3 linked regions of the Undibacterium parvum genome follow. The protein of the gene in region 3 interacts with the protein of the main gene of each other region in a pairwise test. Links are inferred from orthologs where the notes say so. Each region holds a gene or a part of one and is shown on either strand. Other genes may lie near its edges.

The links.
Region 1: the proteins of glnL (region 3) and EJN92_RS18375 interact in binary tests that used the Escherichia coli proteins (3 or more experiments, as listed by UniProt). The link is inferred for Undibacterium parvum from one-to-one orthologs.
Region 2: the proteins of glnL (region 3) and EJN92_RS07795 interact in binary tests that used the Escherichia coli proteins (3 or more experiments, as listed by UniProt). The link is inferred for Undibacterium parvum from one-to-one orthologs.

What each region holds. Positions count from the first base shown.
Region 1 is NZ_CP034464.1:4,202,885-4,208,741, forward strand. The notes cover bases 2,017-4,755. They hold EJN92_RS18375 (P-II family nitrogen regulator), read left to right. Parts: upstream 2,017-3,086; coding sequence 3,087-3,425; downstream 3,426-4,755. Other genes in these bases: EJN92_RS18370 (NAD+ synthase), read left to right, coding at 2,017-2,959; EJN92_RS18380 (ABC transporter substrate-binding protein), read left to right, coding at 3,451-4,602; EJN92_RS18385 (Smr/MutS family protein), read right to left, coding at 4,615-4,755. Also shown: EJN92_RS18360 (serine/threonine protein kinase), read right to left, coding at 1-77; EJN92_RS18365 (GNAT family N-acetyltransferase), read right to left, coding at 129-1,304; more of EJN92_RS18370, read left to right, coding at 1,346-2,016; more of EJN92_RS18385, read right to left, coding at 4,756-5,256; trxB (thioredoxin-disulfide reductase), read right to left, coding at 5,276-5,857. UniProt on the Escherichia coli protein: P-II indirectly controls the transcription of the glutamine synthetase gene (glnA). P-II prevents NR-II-catalyzed conversion of NR-I to NR-I-phosphate, the transcriptional activator of GlnA. When P-II is uridylylated to P-II-UMP, these events are reversed.
Region 2 is NZ_CP034464.1:1,800,129-1,805,956, forward strand. What follows is about bases 2,017-4,726. They hold EJN92_RS07795 (P-II family nitrogen regulator), read left to right. Parts: upstream 2,017-3,057; coding sequence 3,058-3,396; downstream 3,397-4,726. Other genes in these bases: EJN92_RS07790 (TorF family putative porin), read left to right, coding at 2,306-3,043; EJN92_RS07800 (ammonium transporter), read left to right, coding at 3,416-4,726. Also shown: EJN92_RS07780 (YifB family Mg chelatase-like AAA ATPase), read right to left, coding at 183-1,709; EJN92_RS07785 (accessory factor UbiK family protein), read right to left, coding at 1,732-1,962; more of EJN92_RS07800, read left to right, coding at 4,727-4,972; EJN92_RS07805 (foldase protein PrsA), read left to right, coding at 5,412-5,828. UniProt on the Escherichia coli protein: Involved in the regulation of nitrogen metabolism. Regulates the activity of its targets by protein-protein interaction in response to the nitrogen status of the cell.
Region 3 is NZ_CP034464.1:1,067,896-1,073,960, reverse strand. What follows is about bases 1-2,947. They hold glnL (nitrogen regulation protein NR(II)), read left to right. Parts: upstream 1-910; coding sequence 911-1,984; downstream 1,985-2,947. Other genes in these bases: ntrC (nitrogen regulation protein NR(I)), read left to right, coding at 2,070-2,947; EJN92_RS04535 (DUF4124 domain-containing protein), read left to right, coding at 283-762; glnA (type I glutamate--ammonia ligase), read left to right, coding at 1-137. Outside these bases: more of ntrC, read left to right, coding at 2,948-3,590; EJN92_RS04520 (arsinothricin resistance N-acetyltransferase ArsN1 family B), read left to right, coding at 3,662-4,150; EJN92_RS04515 (HDOD domain-containing protein), read left to right, coding at 4,355-5,182; EJN92_RS04510 (NAD(P)/FAD-dependent oxidoreductase), read right to left, coding at 5,250-6,065.

The DNA of each region.
Region 1 (5,857 bases), 3.1 Mb from region 3 along the record:
ATGGAGAAGCGTCCTACTCTTCGTATTGGAGGGCTAGTTGCGTTGCTATTAGTTGGGAGACTGGTGTTCGGTATCATTTCCACAGCATGCCTTGACGGACATGAAATTTCAAGCTTTTGTTTGTGAGCTTATGTAAGTTCGCCTCTGAAAATGACTTTGTATGGTGTATGTTCATTTAGGTCAGTTAAATAATGGGCGATACCTGCTTTTTCTCTTTCTAAATATTCGGCGACAGCATTCGAGAATCTAGGATCGCTGAGGTGATGTGCTGAATATGTTTTTTGAGGGAGAAAACCGCGTGCCATTTTATGCTCTCCTTGAGCTCCGCCCTCAAACGTTTCGATTTTATTTTTAATGCAAAAGTCTATTGCTTGGTAATAAGCGGTCTCAAAATGAAGACAGGGAATAGTTTCCAGGCAACCCCAGTAGCGTCCGAAAACTGTTTTCTCATCGTGTATTAATAAAGATGCTGCAATTGTGCGGCCATTTTTTTTAGCAAAAACGAGTTGAATATTTTCTGGCATAGTCGCGCCAATACGATGAAAAAAATCAAGATTCAAATAGGGGGAGGAGTGATGCTCGATGTAAGTCTGGTCATAACACTGTTTGAAAATTTCCCAGTTGAGTTGCGTCATCTCGCTCCCCTTAAGATGCTCAAATTCAATTTCGCTTTGCTTGATCTTGCGTCTCTCTGCGCGAATATTTTTTCTTTTTTTGGACTCAAGCGTTGCAAGAAACTCTTCGAAGTTTAAATAGTTATTGTTTTTCCAGTGAAATTGGATTCCCTCACGTATTAAGTATCCTGTTTTACCCAATAGCTCTGTTTCTTGATTCGACGGAAACAGTATATGTGTCGATGAGAAATTCCCAGATTGTTGATATTTTATAAGTTCAATCAATAAAGCGCGCCACGCCGCAGCGTCTTTGGCAATAAGACGATTTCCGCTTACGGGTGTAAAGGGAATGGCGCTGAGTAATTTTGGATAATAATTGAGTCCGCTCTTATGGTAGGCATCCGCCCAGGCCCAGTCGAAAACATATTCACCATAAGAATGGTATTTTTCATATAAAGGGATAGAGGCAACTAGTTGATTTTCTTGCCACAGACACAGGTAAGACATTTTCCAACCCGTTTTTTCGCACGCTGAGCCTGATTCGTGGAGGGCGTTTAAAAATGCAAACGAGAGAAAAGGATTCGCATTATTTTGTGATTGTACTAATGCATCCCATTGTTTCTGACCAACATCATTCAGAGAATTGAGGATGCTCATGCGATAATATGTCTGCACGGTAGGAATGTTCATTTCTATTATTAAATATCTGATTAAAGATGATGTAAGCCACTATGACAGTAAAAGTTGCTATTTCCCAAATTAATAGTATTGTTGGTGATCTGCTAGGCAATGCTGAAAAAATCTTTCAAGCCGTACATGCTGCGGTTAAACAGGGCGCCGATATTGTCGTCACGCCTGAACTTTCCTTGGTCGGTTATCCGCCGGAAGATCTATTGTTACGACCTGCGTTTTATGAAAAAACCGCAGAGGTTTTGCTGAACTTAGCTACTAAATTACAGCAATTTCTTAATGTCCATGTTTTAGTTGGCCATCCGTTTGAAAAAAATGGCTTACGTTTTAATGCGGTTTCTGTTTTGTTAAACGGCAGTGTGTCTGTTACCTACTGTAAAAGCGATCTACCGAATGATATGGTATTTGACGAAAAGCGGTATTTTGTTGAATCGGATCAGCCTGTCGTCTTCTCAGTAAAAGGAACAAAATTCGGAATTAATATTTGCGAAGATACCTGGCATCCTCATGCCCCGAGTAAAGCTAGGATGGCCGGAGCGGAAGTCTTATTAGTCCCAAATGCATCTCCTTTTCATATGAGTAGGCCTGATCAGCGCTTGGAGATTATGCGAGCAAATGTGGCTGCGCAGGGAATGTCTTTGGTCTACGCAAATTTGGTTGGCGGTCAGGATGAACTTATTTTTGATGGCAATTCTTTTGTAATGCGTCAAGACGGAGCGCTTTGCGCCAGCCTCAAACACTGTGAGGAAGATTTGCAAGTTATAGTGTTTGACGGCGCAACACCAATGACTGGAGAGATCACAGCGGTTTTAAGTGTGGAGACGCAGATTTATCAAGCCTTGGTGTTAGGCGTGCGTGATTACGTCACGAAAAATGGCTTTCCACATGTGTTGATTGGGATGTCTGGTGGTGTAGATTCGGCCTTGACGCTCGCGATTGCGGTGGATGCGCTGGGAGCGGGTAAGGTTAGGGCGGTAATGATGCCATCTCCGTATACAGCGGATATTTCTTTGTTTGACTCTCGCGATATGGTTCAGCGTCTTGCTGTACGTTATGATGAAATCTCTATTAATGATTGCTTCGCTTCTTTTAATACAACGCTCGAGCAAGAGTTTTCTGGCTTATCGGCGGATGCTACCGAGGAAAATATACAGGCGCGGATACGTGGTACGATTTTGATGGCGCTGTCGAATAAGCATGGCTCAATTGTATTGACGACCGGAAATAAAAGTGAGATGGCGGTTGGGTATTGCACCTTGTACGGCGATATGGCAGGCGGCTTTGCGGTTATTAAGGATGTCGCAAAAACTTTGGTATATCGCCTGTGTGAATATCGCAATAGCTTATCTTTAGTTATACCCGAGCGTATTTTGTCCCGTGCACCTTCCGCAGAATTAAGGCCCGATCAGACCGATCAGGATTCGCTGCCTCCTTATGATATTTTGGATGGCATTATGCGTCTGTATATGGAAGAAAATAAATCTCGAGCCGAGATTGTTGAGGCTGGATATAAAATTGAAGACGTCGAACGCATTACGCATTTGATTAAAATTAATGAGTATAAAAGACGTCAGTCGCCGGTTGGAATAAGGGTAACCCATAGGGCATTCGGTCGCGATTGGCGATATCCTATTACTTCTAAATTTCGCGATTAATTTTTGTAATTTAATTTTTGTAATAAGTAAACAGTTCGCAAGGGCGTTATGTCTACAGGCTTAACACCATTCGGATATATTTATATGAAGTATCTATGCTGGAAGTGCATCTTCCTGAGGAGTGAAAATGAAACAGATTACTGCAGTGATTAAACCATTTAAGTTAGATGAAGTTCGCGAGGCCTTAGCCGAGGTCGGAGTCACTGGCTTAACAGTAGCGGAAGTAAAGGGTTTTGGGCGTCAAAAAGGCCATACTGAGCTGTACCGTGGAGCTGAATATGTGGTCGATTTTCTGCCAAAGATAAAACTTGAGGTGGTGGTTGATGACAAAATTTGCGATCAGGTTGTGGATGCGATTATTAAAGCTGCGCATACAGGGAAAATCGGTGATGGTAAAATTTTTGTACAAAACGTTGAGCAAGTAATTCGTATTCGCACCGGTGAAACAGGGCCCGAGGCTGTTTAATTTTTAAATCTATGAGTATAAATTCATGAACGATAGGCGTATTTTTTTGTCCCGACTCTTAGTCGGTGCAGCTGCGACAGCTTTAGCGATTCCCGCATCAGCGGATGCTGGGATAAGCGATCACAAGATCGTTTTAGGTCAATCCGCTGCTTTTTCAGGTCCCGCAGCGCAATTAGGCATACAACTACATACCGGAGCGAAAACCTACTTTGATCAGGTGAACGCCCAAGGCGGGGTGTTTGGCCGGAAAATAGAAATAATAAAACTCGATGATAAATATGAAGCAGATCTGGCTGCCGCAAATACTAAAAAATTGATCGAGGTTGATGAGGTTTTTGCCCTGTTTGGCTATGTCGGTACTCCGACTAGTAATGCGGCTCTGCCTATCTTCACCCAGGCAAAGGTTCCGTTTTTTGCGCCATTTACAGGTGCTCAATCTTTGCGAGAACCATTCAATAAACAAATTTTCAATATTCGGGCCAGTTATTTTGATGAGACTGAACATTTGGTTGATCGCTTGGTAAAAACCGGATTAAAAAATATTGCGGTGTTTTATCAAAATGATGCCTACGGCAAGGCCGGTCTCGCGGGTGTTGAGCGCGCCTTGAAAAAAATGAATGTGCCTATGCTGGAAATGGCGACTGTAGAGAGAAATAGCACAGACGTTGCTAAGGCGGTGGAAAAAATACTTCCTAAACGGCCCGACGTAATCATACAGATTAGTGCCTATGCGTCCTGTTCTGCTTACATCAAGGAGATGCGTAAGGCTGGATATACTGGGCAGTTTTACAATGTATCGTTCGTAGGAAGTAAAGCCTTGGCCGATACCTTGGGTGCAGAGGGGCCTGGCGTTGTTATTTCTCAAGTAGTTCCGTTCCCTTGGCATTTGGCGACGCCTATTGTGGCTGAGTACACAAAAGCCATGCATAAAGCAGGAATACAAGACTTGAATTTTTCTAGCCTGGAAGGATTTATCGCCGCCAAAGTATTTGTTGAGGGCTTGAAGCGTGCCGGCAAAAATCTTAGTCGGGATAGGTTAATTTCCGCCTTAGAGACTATTAATATTGGCAACTATGATACCGGTGGCTTTGATGTCGCCTTTTCACCAAGTAGTCACAATGGCTCTAAATATGTCGATATGACGGTGATCAGTAAAGAAGGTAAATTCCGTAATTAGTTGGATATTTATTTAATAGGCTTTGAGTAAAACGATTAATGCTCCAGAGCCACCGTCTGCGGCGGTGGCTTGACTGTATGCCAGAACTTCATCTTTTTGTATCAGCCAGTTCCTGACTTTTTTCTTTAGTACAGGTTCTTTATTGATAGAGCCAAGACCTTTGCCGTGAATGATGCGTACACAGCGCTTACCTGTGCGGCCACATTGACGTAAAAAATCGGCTAAGGCATCTCGTGCCTGATCGCGCCGCATTCCATGTAAGTCCAGCTCCGCCTGAATTACCCAGTGACCTTTCCTCAGTTTTTTTGCAACGTCTATCCCGATTCCTTGCCGTGTATAGCTGAGATCTTCATCGGTTTCGAGTAAAGAGTCTGCGTCAAAATCATCGGACAGTGATTCTTGCAAGGCCGAGCGCTCATCAGCCAAATGCTGAAAAGCAATTGGTTCTGGTCGCTTGCTTAAGGGGATATGTTTTTCTTCGTTTTTTAGCGCTTGGAGTTTGCCAACAGTGGCGCGAAAAATATTCGCCTCTTGCTTTTCCAGGGTTAATTTTTTTATTTGCTCGAGTTCAGCCTTATGACGGAGTTCTTGCTGATTTTTTAATTGCTGACCTAAATTTTTTAGGTCAGCAAAATTTTTTATTGAGCTTGGCATGCGGAGTGTCTAAAAAAACTTACTCTTCCAGGAAGCGCTGGGCATCTAGTGCCGCCATGCATCCGGTACCAGCACTGGTAATAGCTTGGCGGTAAACGTGGTCTTGTACGTCGCCAGCGGCAAATACACCTGGAACGTTGGTGGCGGTTGCCATACCCTCGGTGCCTGTTTTGGTTTTGATGTAGCCATTGTGCATCTCTAATTGGCCATCAAATATACTGGTGTTGGGTTTGTGACCGATTGCGATGAAAACACCATGTAAAGGTATAGCGCTAGTCTCTGCATTGCTCATGGACTTGATACGTATACCCGTTACGCCACTGTCGTCACCAATCACTTCGTCCAGAGTGTGGTTCCATTTTATTTCTACCTTGCCTTCAGCAACCTTCGCCATTAAACGGTCAATTAAAATAGCCTCGGCACGGAATTTGTCACGTCGGTGTATTACCGTGACTTTGCTGGCAATATTGGACAGATAAAGCGCCTCTTCTACCGCTGTATTTCCCCCGCCGACCACGGCGACTTCTTTGCCTCGATAAAAAAAGCCATCGCAAGTTGCGCATGCAGAAACACCTTTACCCATGAATGCCTGCTCGGAAGG
Region 2 (5,828 bases), 730 kb from region 3 along the record:
CAATTAAGGGTGTGGGGTATTTGGTAAATAGCTGAAAACGCTGCGCTTTTGATTTATAGTAATCGGTTACTCGTTGAAATATTTTCGTGCATTTTGGGCGAAATATTACATTTCACGATGTGTTCACCTCTGTTTGATCAGCACCAGGTGATTACACAGAGCCAGTACCACTTATTTGGCCACTACTGCCCCAATAAGGCGCGTCTATACTGGATTGCCTCGGCGACATGGCTTTGATTGATTTGTGGCATGTCTGCCAGATCCGCAATGCTGCGCGCCACTTTTAAAACTCTATGATAGGCGCGCGCTGACCAATTCAATTTCTGCATGGCGGTGCGCAATAATTGCTCGCCAGCCGCGTCGGGCTGGCAATAGCGGTCTAATTCTTTGGTGCTGAGCAGATTATTGGCTTTACCCTGACGCGCTAATTGACGCGCAAAGGCTTGCTCCACCCTGAGCTGTATGCGACTACTGGTTTCGCCATCGGCTAGCTTGAGCAAATCGGCATGCGGCAAAGCACCGACATGGATTTGCATGTCGATGCGGTCTAACAAGGGTCCGGAAATTCTATTTTGGTAGCGCGCCACCATGTCCGGTGTGCAGTGACATTTACCATTGCTGTGACCGAGATAGCCACAAGGGCAGGGATTCATGGCAGCTATCAGTTGAAATCTAGCCGGAAAATCGGCTTGTTTAGCCGCACGTGAAATCGTGATGTGGCCAGACTCTAAAGGTTCACGCAAGACTTCCAGCACCTTGCGATCGAACTCGGGTAGTTCATCGAGAAATAATACGCCCCGGTGCGCCAGTGAAATTTCACCAGGACGTGGCGTGCCACCACCACCAACTAAAGCAACTCCGGAGGCAGTATGGTGCGGCGCGCGGTAGGGTCTAAGCTTCCATTTATCGATAGAAAAACCGCCACTCAGAGATTGCACGGCCGCTGATTCCAGGGCTTCCTGATCCGTCATGCTGGGCAAAATTCCGGGGAAGCGCGCTGCCAGCATGGATTTCCCGGTGCCTGGCGGTCCGACTAAAATCAGACTATGACCACCTGCCGCTGCCACTTCCAGCGCGCGCTTTGCTTGTGCCTGCCCCTTCACGTCAGAAAAATCGGGATAGCTCTGGCGAACTGCGACATGACTCAGCTGATGCCGGCTCAGCCTTGTTTCTGGATCGCTAGCGGCGAAGTGGGCGCAAACTTGCAGCAGTGAATCGGCGGGATAAATAAGCGCCTCCGCGACCAGCGCTGCCTCAGCCGCGCTAGCTCTGGGTAAAATAAATGCCCGTGCTGTCTGGCCGCTATTTTCCGCGCCTTTGCAAATTGCAAAAGTCATCGCCAGCGCACCGCGCACCGGCCGTAATTCGCCCGATAAAGATAACTCACCGGCAAATTCGTATTGATCTAAACAGTCAGCGGGGATTTGCCCAGATGCCGCCAAAATCCCTAGCGCAATAGGTAAATCAAAGCGCCCCGATTCTTTCGGTAAATCGGCCGGCGCTAAGTTGACGGTGATGCGTTGCGCGGGAAAATCGAAGCGCGCATTTTGTAAGGCCGCCCTCACCCGGTCTTTAGATTCTTTGACTTCAGTCTCGGGCAAACCAACGATAGTAAAACTGGGTAAGCCATTGGCCAGATGCACTTCTACCGTGACTTCAGGGGCGTCCATACCACTGAGGGCGCGGCTTTTGAGTACGGCGAGTGCCATGGCCGAGGCGTGGGCTTACTGCTTATTTAGCTTCTAATTGGGCCACGCGCGCTTCCAGTTCTTCTAGCTTGGCCCTAGTCTTGGCCAATACCTGCGCCTGTATATCAAATTCTTCACGCGTCACCAAATCGAGCTTGGAAAAACCTTGGCTCATCATGGCCTTGACATTTTTTTCTATGTCTTTTGCCGGAGAGTTTTCCAGGGCCTGATTGATTTTAGCTTGCATGTCAGAAAAGAAATTTTGCTTATCCATGGTATTCCTTATAAAGTGGTTTTTACTCGTCATTTGCACATTTTTGGTGCGTAACTTTTACAGCAGCTCAGATGTAACGCTTTAACTTGGTGCGGGATTACAGAGTCTAGATGTTTTAAATAATATTTTACTATTATTTTGAGTCAGCTTGATGCTTATCATAGCGTATCGCAGCTCAAGTACTAGGTCTTTTATACACTTCGCCACCCTCTCTACACTGGGAAACGAGCAGCATATCCGCGTATTTTTTGTATGTTTTCAATACTTGGCACGAGTTCTGCTTATACAAAATCAAAAGCAAGAAAATCTTTCCATTTGTTATACAACCAAAAGAGGGAACGCAATGAAAAAACTACTACTCTGTGCCGCAGTTGCAGCAGCTTTCACTGGCAGTCTGGCGTATGCCGAAGAGGCTAAGCGTGACAATGAATTTAGTTTCAATCTTGGTGCCGTTAGTGACTACCGCTATCGCGGCATCTCACAATCCCGTCTGGAACCAGCCGTGCAAGGTGGTGCGGATTACACCCACAATCCTAGTGGCTTTTATGCCGGTACTTGGTTGTCTAGCATTAAATGGATCAAAGATGCCGGTGGTAGTGGCAATCTTGAAGTGGACGTGTATGGCGGTAAAAAAGGCGAAATCGTTCCAGGTGTGTCTTACGATGTCGGTGTACTTTCCTATGTTTACCCATCCAATGGCTTAGCGGTTGATGCCAATACCACCGAAATCTACGGCCAAGTTGGTTATGGCCCAGCGTATATCAAATACTCGCACGGCGTGACGAATCTGTTTGGCTTTGATAACAGCAAAAACAGTGGCTACCTTGATCTGGGTGCCAATTTTGAAGTCGCCCCGGGTTACACCTTGGGTCTGCACTACGGTCATCAATCTGTGAAAAATAATAGTGCAGTTGCCTATGACGACTGGAAAGTCGGCGTGAATAAAGAATTTTTCGGTGTGAATTTTGGTCTGGCCGTAATCGGTACCAATGCCAATGAAAAATTGTATGTTACGCCAGCGCCAGACAATAAATTCACAGGCAAAACCGCTGTCGTTTTGTCCGCAGTTAAAACATTCTAAACTTCGAGCCAACCATGAAACTAATTACCGCAATTATCAAACCCTTTAAGCTCGATGAAGTGCGTGAAGCACTGTCAGCGATTGGTGTACAGGGCATCACCGTGACCGAAGTAAAAGGTTTCGGCCGTCAAAAAGGACACACCGAACTGTATCGTGGTGCCGAATACGTGGTCGATTTTTTACCTAAGACCAAGATCGAAGCAGCGGTCGACGATAGCATCGTAGACCGCGCAATCGAGGCGATAGAAACCGCAGCCCGCACCGGCAAAATTGGTGACGGTAAAATTTTCGTCTATTCACTAGAACAAGTAGTGCGTATCCGTACCGGTGAAACCGGCAACGACGCGCTCTAATCGGCCACAGGGGACATCCATGAAAAAACTATTTACACACCTGCTTGCTGCCAGCGCTTTGCTACTGTCTGCCAGCGTATTTTCTTCTGCCATGGCGGCCGATGAAGTCGCTGCCGCTTCGGCAGTAGTAGCATCTGCGGTCTCGGCACCAGCCTCTGCTGCTGCAGAAGTTGCAGCAACTCCAGTCGTCACCAGTGCACCAGCCGTTGAGGCCAGCGCCGCATCGGCCGTCGCGACTCCGGCAGCCGTGCCAAACAAGGGCGATACAGCCTGGATGATGGTCTCGACCTTGTTGGTGATTTTGATGACTATCCCAGGCCTGGCCTTGTTCTACGGCGGCCTGGTACGCTCTAAAAACATGCTGTCTATCCTGATGCAAGTGTTCATGATTTTTGCTGTGATCATCGTATTGTGGTGTGTATATGGGTACTCCCTGGCTTTCACCGAAGGTGGAAGATTCATAGGCTCGTTTGACCGTCTGTTTTTGCAAGGCATCTGGAATCCGGCTACCGCCAGCTTCTCGACTGCTGCTACATTCAGCAAAGGTGTGGTCATCCCTGAGTTTGTCTATGTCGCCTTCCAGGCAACTTTCGCAGCGATTACTTGCGGTCTGATCATCGGTGCTTTCGCTGAGCGTGCTAAGTTCACTGCGGTCTTGTTGTTCGTGGTCTTGTGGTTCACTTTCAGTTATTTACCAATTGCCCATATGGTCTGGTTCTGGACTGGCCCAGATGCAATTAAAGATGCAGCAACCTTAGCCACAGAAACAGCCAAAGCCGGCTTCTTGTTCCAAAAAGGTGCTCTCGATTTCGCCGGCGGTACCGTGGTTCATATCAATGCGGCGGTAGCCGGTTTGGTGGGTGCTTTCCTGATCGGCAAACGGGTTGGCTACGGTAAAGAAGCAATGGCACCGCACTCACTGACGATGACTATGATAGGCGCGTCCCTGTTGTGGGTGGGCTGGTTCGGTTTCAATGCCGGTTCGGCACTCGAAGCGGGTGATATCGCAGGTCTGGCTTTCATCAATACCTTGTTAGCCACTGCCGCTGCCACAGTATCTTGGGTGTTTGGCGAGTGGATGTCGAAAGGTAAGCCCTCCATGTTGGGTGGTGCTTCCGGTGCGGTTGCTGGCCTGGTAGCGATCACTCCAGCCTGCGGTTTTGTTGGCCCTATGGGTGCCTTGGTAATCGGATTGCTGGCTGGTATCGTTTGCCTGTGGGGTGTGAATGGTTTGAAGCGCTTACTCGGTGCCGATGATTCTCTGGATGTATTCGGTGTGCATGGCGTCGGTGGTATTTTAGGTGCCTTGTTGACTGGTGTATTTGCTGCACCAAAATTGGGTGGTCAAGGGATCATGGATTACGTGACCAACAAAATGTCGGCGGATCCTTACTCCATCATCGATCAAGTCACAGTACAGGCAACTGCAGTCGGCACCACCATCTTGTGGTCGGCGCTAGTCTCCATCGTTGCCTTCAAATTGGTTGATCTGGTAGTTGGCCTGCGCGTCCCTGAAGATGAAGAGCGTGAAGGTCTGGACATCACTAGCCACGGCGAATCTGCTTATCACTCTTAATCTAGTCCTAAGCGCAGTTTTACCATAGCTGGTATCCGCTAGTCCTGCTCAGAGCGCAGGGCTAGCTTTTATAAGCACCTCTTGTAGGTGCTTTTTTTATGCGCGCAAGCATTCAATTCTCAATAGTGCCTGCCCGCTCGCGCATATTCCATGCGGGTCTGCGGCCATGCCAGCCTGCAGGGCGCATGGAATATGCGCTCTGGAGCATGCCTATAAAAAATCTGTTTCAACTGGGTGCTGGGGACGCGGATACTGCCAACCAGCGGCGACCGCACTCGCCTTAGCAGCGTAAAAATCAAAAAATCCGTAACAAAAAGTGAGTTTTGTGTAATTTATCTCAATCGCGAGTAGAATTCGCTGTCGTTTTTCATTCAAGCTGCAAGTGCGTAGAGTGTTGCGCCCTGCAAACCAAATAGCTCACCCATAAAGGAAGATAAAGATGTTGATCAAGTCCCGCGTCGTACTGACTAGTGCTGTTGCGCTGTTGGCCTTAAGTGCCTGTAATTCTAAAGACGCCGATAAAACTGCTGCTGCCGGTGCGAGTACCAGCCCTGCTGCGGTTGCCGCTACCGTGAACGGTACAGCGATTAGCCAGAAACAAGTTGAGATGATCTTGAAACAGCAAGCCAGTCAAGGCATGCCAGACAATGCTGAATCTCGCAAAATGATTATCGACAATCTGGCCATGCAATTGATCGTGGCGCAAGAAGCGGCTAAAAAAGGTCTGGATAAAACACCAGACGTTGCCGATCAATTAGAAATGATCAAGCAATCGGTCTTGGCAGACGCTTATGTACAAGACTACATGAAAACCAACACCGTTACCGATGAGATGTTGACGGCCGAGTACGACAAG
Region 3 (6,065 bases):
ACCGTGAGTTCTTGACACGTGGCGGCGTATTCAGCGACAGCATGATCGATGCTTACATCGAACTGAAAATGCAAGATGTACAGCGCATGCGCATGACTACCCATCCTGCTGAATTTGATATGTATTATTCCCTGTAATTTTCGGTGAATTTGGATAAGTGATTAAAAAGCGGGGATTTTCCCCGCTTTTTTTTCGCCAAATTGTTACCGAGTATTGCACTGCAATTGTGCTAACGCCCGGCTTGGCATACACTGAGCCCGTTAGTTACGAAATGGTCCTACTATGAATCGAATATTTGCTGGATTTCTCTTTTTTTGCGCTTTTTCTACGCAGCTTCATGCTGAAACCGACGTGTATTTGTGCGTCGATGAAAATGGCAAAAAAGAATATAAAAATACAGGTGCGACCAAAGGCTGCAAAAAAGTCGAGTTGGAAGGCATCACTGTTGTCCCCGCACCGCCTACGACAAAAAAGACAAGTGCTAGCCCAGCGTCTACTCCATCAAGCTTCCCCAAGGTCGATGATGGTACTCAAAAGGCGCGCGATTCGGATCGCAAGCAAATTTTGACCGATGAGCTGAAGGCCGAGGATCAAAAATTAGCAAATTTAAAAAAAGAATACAACAATGGTGAGCCTGAGCGCCTTGGTGGGGAAAAGAATTTCGCCAAATATCAAGAACGCACTACGATGATGAAAGACGATATTAGTCGCACCGAAAAAAACATCGAGGCACTAAAACGGGAATTGGGCAATCTGAGATAAACACAACGCATCGTCGTTTTGAAGCTTAAATGAGCGGACTAAGGTATTTTGATGTTAGAAATATTCTGCATTAACGATAAAACGATTTCAGGCATGATGTTTGCATATTAAGGTCGCTATACGCGGCCTTTTTTTATTATTGAGCACTTTGAAAACACCACTCACCTCACTCGCTGGCTTAGATTTGCTTACCTCCGCTGTTATCGTGCTGGATGCTGATAGTTGCATCATGTATGCCAATGCCGCAGCGGAGAGTCTACTCGGTAGTTCCTTTAAGGCTTTGACGCATCAAAAACTATCTGATTTATTTCTTAATGGCGATGAATTGTTGGATGTTTTTGAGCAGGCTGTGGCCCATCAGTTCGCTGACAAACGCCAAGATCTCACGTTAGAGCGTAGTGGTAGAGATGCCCTGCATGTGCATAGTATTGTCACTGCTCTCGATAATCCCGATTCTCCAGTGCTTATAGAGTTGCGTGAAAACGTGCAGCAATTAAAGCTCGATCGCGAAGAACGCATGCTGGATCAAAGTAAGGCGAATAAAGAGCTGATACGAAATTTGGCGCACGAGATCAAAAACCCCTTGGGCGGTATAAGAGGCGCAGCACAATTACTGGAATTGGAATTGCCGGAGCGGCATTTAAAGGAGTTGCGGGAATACACGCAAGTCATCATTAAAGAAGCCGATCGTTTGCAGACCTTGGTTGATCGCTTATTGGCTCCGCATAGGCTGCCACACATAGTGGGTGACGTGAATATTCATGAAGTGTGTGAGCGAGTACGTAGCTTGATGGTGGCGGAATTTCCGCAAGGATTAACGATCAAACGCGATTACGATTTGTCGATACCTGAATTTCGCGGTGACAAAGAGCAGTTGATACAAGCGGTACTCAATATTGCCCATAACGCGGCACAAGCCCTGAGCGAACGCATCAAGTCGGGCGATGCCGAGATTGTTTTCAGAACACGGGTGGTGCGTCAGATGACGCTGGCAAAAGTGCGTTATCGACTGGCATTGGATTTGCATATTATTGATAACGGACCTGGGATTCCTGATGAAATACGTCACCGTATTTTTTACCCCTTGGTTTCAGGACGAGATGGCGGAAGCGGCCTAGGGCTGACCCTTGCGCAAACTTTCGTTGAGCAACACTTAGGTGCAATAGAGTGTGAAAGCCGCCCGGGATGTACTGATTTCAGAATTTTGCTCCCGCTCCCTTAAAAATACCCGAGTGGGGAAACGTAACATCATAAGTGTTACTAACATCGATATGCTTAACAATTACCGAAACGGAATGCAAAACGATATGAAACCAATCTGGATAGTGGATGACGATGATTCAATTCGCTGGGTGCTAGAAAAGGCACTGGCGCGTGAAAATCTTGCAACAAGAAGTTTCACCAATGCGCGTGACGCAATGACCGCGTTGCAGAGCGATATGCCACAAGTTCTGGTATCTGATATTCGCATGCATGGGGCATCTGGCTTGGAGTTGCTGCAAACTGTCAAAGCCAAATATCCAGGCCTGCCGGTAATTATTATGACCGCTTTTTCTGACCTTGATTCTGCGGTTGCTGCGTTTCAGGGCGGCGCTTTTGAGTATCTCGCCAAACCTTTTGATTTGGCCAAGGCGATCGAGTTAATCCGTCGAGCAATGGATGAGAGTTTGCGCGAGGCAAGCGTAGAGCAAAATATTTCAGAGACGCCTGAAATACTCGGCCAGGCACCCGCGATGCAAGATGTGTTCCGAGCAATCGGGCGCTTATCGCAATCGAACGTTACCGTTTTAATTACTGGCGAGTCTGGCAGCGGGAAAGAGTTGGTTGCGCGTGCCTTGCATAAGCATAGTCCACGGTCCTTGCAGCCTTTTATAGCTCTAAATACCGCAGCAATTCCTAAAGACTTGCTAGAGTCAGAATTATTTGGACATGAACGAGGGGCCTTTACCGGAGCGCAAGCGACCCGGCGCGGGCGTTTCGAACAAGCCGAAGGCGGTACTTTATTCTTGGATGAAATAGGCGATATGCCTGCGGAATTGCAGACCAGATTGCTGCGAGTTCTGTCGGATGGTCATTTTTATCGCGTCGGCGGCCACCAGCCTATGAAGGCCAATGTCCGAGTAATCGCAGCGACCCATCAAAATTTGGAGTCTAGAGTTAAAGACGGTCTTTTTCGAGAGGATCTGTACCACCGCCTCAACGTGATTCGCTTGCGCTTGCCTAGTTTGCGTGAGCGCCGTGAAGATATTCCGCTGTTAACCAAGTTTTTTTTGGCACAAAGTGCCAAGCAATTGGGCGTCGATATCAAGCGTATGTCAGACCCCGCCTTGAATTTTTTATCCGGCTTAGACTTTCCTGGAAATGTACGTCAGCTAGAAAATTTATGTAATTGGATCACCGTTATGGCTCCGGGGCAGACTGTGGAAGTTTTTGATTTGCCACAAGAGTTGCTGCATCCTGATCAATCTATAGAATCAAATGTGGAGGCAGCCGCGAGTTCCGTAAACTCTAATCAGCAGCCCTCTGCTGAGTTGCTACCAAATTCAATTCAGGCTTCCAATGCCGCCCATTCCGCAAATTTTGGATCGCATCAAAGTAGTGATACTTGGATGAATTTGCTCGAGAACGAAGCGAGCGCTATGCTGGTGCAGGGGCAATCTGAAGTCATTGATAAATTGGGGAGAGTTTTTGAATCGGTGGTGATTAAGGCTGCATTACGGCATACACATGGCCGAAAAAATGATGCTGCGATACGCTTAGGTATAGGAAGAAATACGATCACTAGAAAAATTCAAGAGTTGGGTATCGATGGCGTGAAGGATGATTGATTTTTAAAGCTTCATCGATTTTTCTATTGCTAGAATCACCGCACAAAATTTTCATATAAAAAGTAAGTTTTATGACGAAAATACGCCTTGTAAATGCGGCAGATGCCGAAGCCATTTGCAATATTTATAATTACTATGTCAGTAATTCGATTATTTCATTTGAAGAGGTAGAGGTAAATGTCTCAGAGATGTCGCGAAGAATTGTAAGTGTCTCAGAGGCCCTACCTTGGTTGGTAATAGAGACCGATGGCATAGTTGATGGTTACGCTTATGCGACGAAATGGCGCGAGCGTTCAGCGTATCGCTTCTCGGTCGAACTTAGTGTTTACTTGGCTCCTGCTGCAATTGGGAAGGGTTGCGGTGTTCTTTTGTATGAAAAATTATTTGAGCGCTTGACACAATTGGGCGTACATCTGCTTATTGCTGGTATCGCACTCCCCAATGAAAATAGTATCAAGTTGCATGAGAAAATGGGCTTCATTAAAGTAGCTCATTTCGCTGAAGTTGGGTTTAAAAACAATCAATGGGTAGATGTTGCTTACTGGCAGAAATTTTTGTAGCCCAGCGTGTTTCTTAAGTTCTGACCGTCCGAAGTTGTTTCATAAAAAAACATTCCTTTCGAATATTTATCGGAGTATTATTTATCCGAGAGGAATATTTTTCTACTATTTCCTTTCTTTCTATCGCCAAATTTGGCGCGAAATCTATCTGCGCAAAGCCCTGCCGTCATAGTCTTGATGCTGTAATCACAGGAGGAATGATCTATGAATTTCGATGCTCTATTTCAGCAACAGAATGCCTTACCCACAATACCTAAGGTCGTGCAAGAGGTTATTGACAGTTTTAATAACGATAATGTGTCGATTGACGAGATTGCTAAAAAGCTGAGCGCGGATCAGGTATTGAGCGCTAAATTATTGCGTCTGGCAAATTCATCCTATTACCATGCTTCAAAAAGCATAGGAACGATCGATGATGCGGTTTTAATGTTAGGTTTCATGACGGTGCGAACCTTGGTCATTAGTAGTGGTTTGACAGGTGGGTTCAAGGCGATGCCAGGGGTAGATCTTAAACAGTTTTGGCGTTACAGCATGCATACTGCTGTGATTGCTAAATGGCTGGCGAAGCAGATTCACGGAAATTCTGATTTTGCTTTTACCGTAGGATTGATGCATGCAATCGGTCAATTGGTGATGCACGCTGGTATGCCAGAGCAAACTCTGCAAATAGATAAGATTGCTGGCCCGCTGGACTCTCGTCGTCTCGGAGTTGAACGTGCATCATTTGGATACGACTTTGCGGATGTTGGTGCTGAATTAGCAAAGCGCTGGCGGTTTCCTGATAATTTCTCTACGGTGATTAAATCATTTCCTGATCCTTTGCATTCCGATCCGTTCGAACCCATGGCTGCGGTTATCCATCTGGCCTCTTGGCTTTCCAGAGGTGAGGAAAATAAATATTCGAAAGCTGAACTCGAGGCAACTTTTCCAGAGGATGTCGCCATTAAGTTAGGAATTAGTGCGGACTTGCTTCTATCGACGATGCCGCCTATTGCTGAACTTGCTGCCGGTTTAGATGACTTGCTAAGCTAGTCGCGCTTTACTTCAAGAGATGTCAAGCGCCAATCAGCGTTATTGGCATCTCTCTCTGATCGGAAAATTAAGACGATTCCCTTTTGTTTTGGATGTTAAGAGCGACCGCTTCCGCCACCTTAATCCCATCTATTGCTGCCGATAAAATTCCGCCTGCATAACCCGCACCTTCGCCAGCTGGGTACAGTCCTTGGGTATTTATGCTTTGATAGCTAGTGTCGTTTCTCTTGATACGTATTGGAGAAGATGTGCGCGTTTCTATGCCAGTTAGAACAGCGTCGTTCATCGCGAAGCCTTTAATCTGTTTCTCAAATTCCGGTAAGGCTTCTCGTATTGCATCGATTGCGTAAGCAGGTAATGCTAAGGCTAAATCACACATGGTAATACCCGGTTTGTATGACGGGATTACGCTGGCAATTTCTGTTGAAGGGCGCTTCGCTATAAAGTCACCAACCAACTGACCGGGGGCGTTATAGTTTGCTCCCCCTAGTTCATAGGCGAGAGACTCCAGTTCTCGTTGCAAATCTATGCCTGCCAATGGATGTCCTGGGTAGTCCTCTGGAGTGATTCCGACCACAATCGCGCTATTTGCATTGCGTTCGTTGCGTGAATATTGACTCATGCCGTTGGTGACCACGCGCCCAGGCTCTGAGGTGGCCGCAACAACTGTGCCGCCAGGGCACATGCAAAAACTGTAAACAGATCGCCCATTTTTTGCATGGTGAACTAGTTTATAGTCAGCCGATCCCAATATTTTATTACCCGCATTTCTTCCGAAGCGAGCTTGATCAATAATTGATTGTGGATGTTCAATTCTAAACCCTATTGAAAACGGCTTCGCCTCAACGTAAATGCCACGTTGATGAACCAACTCAAAAGTATC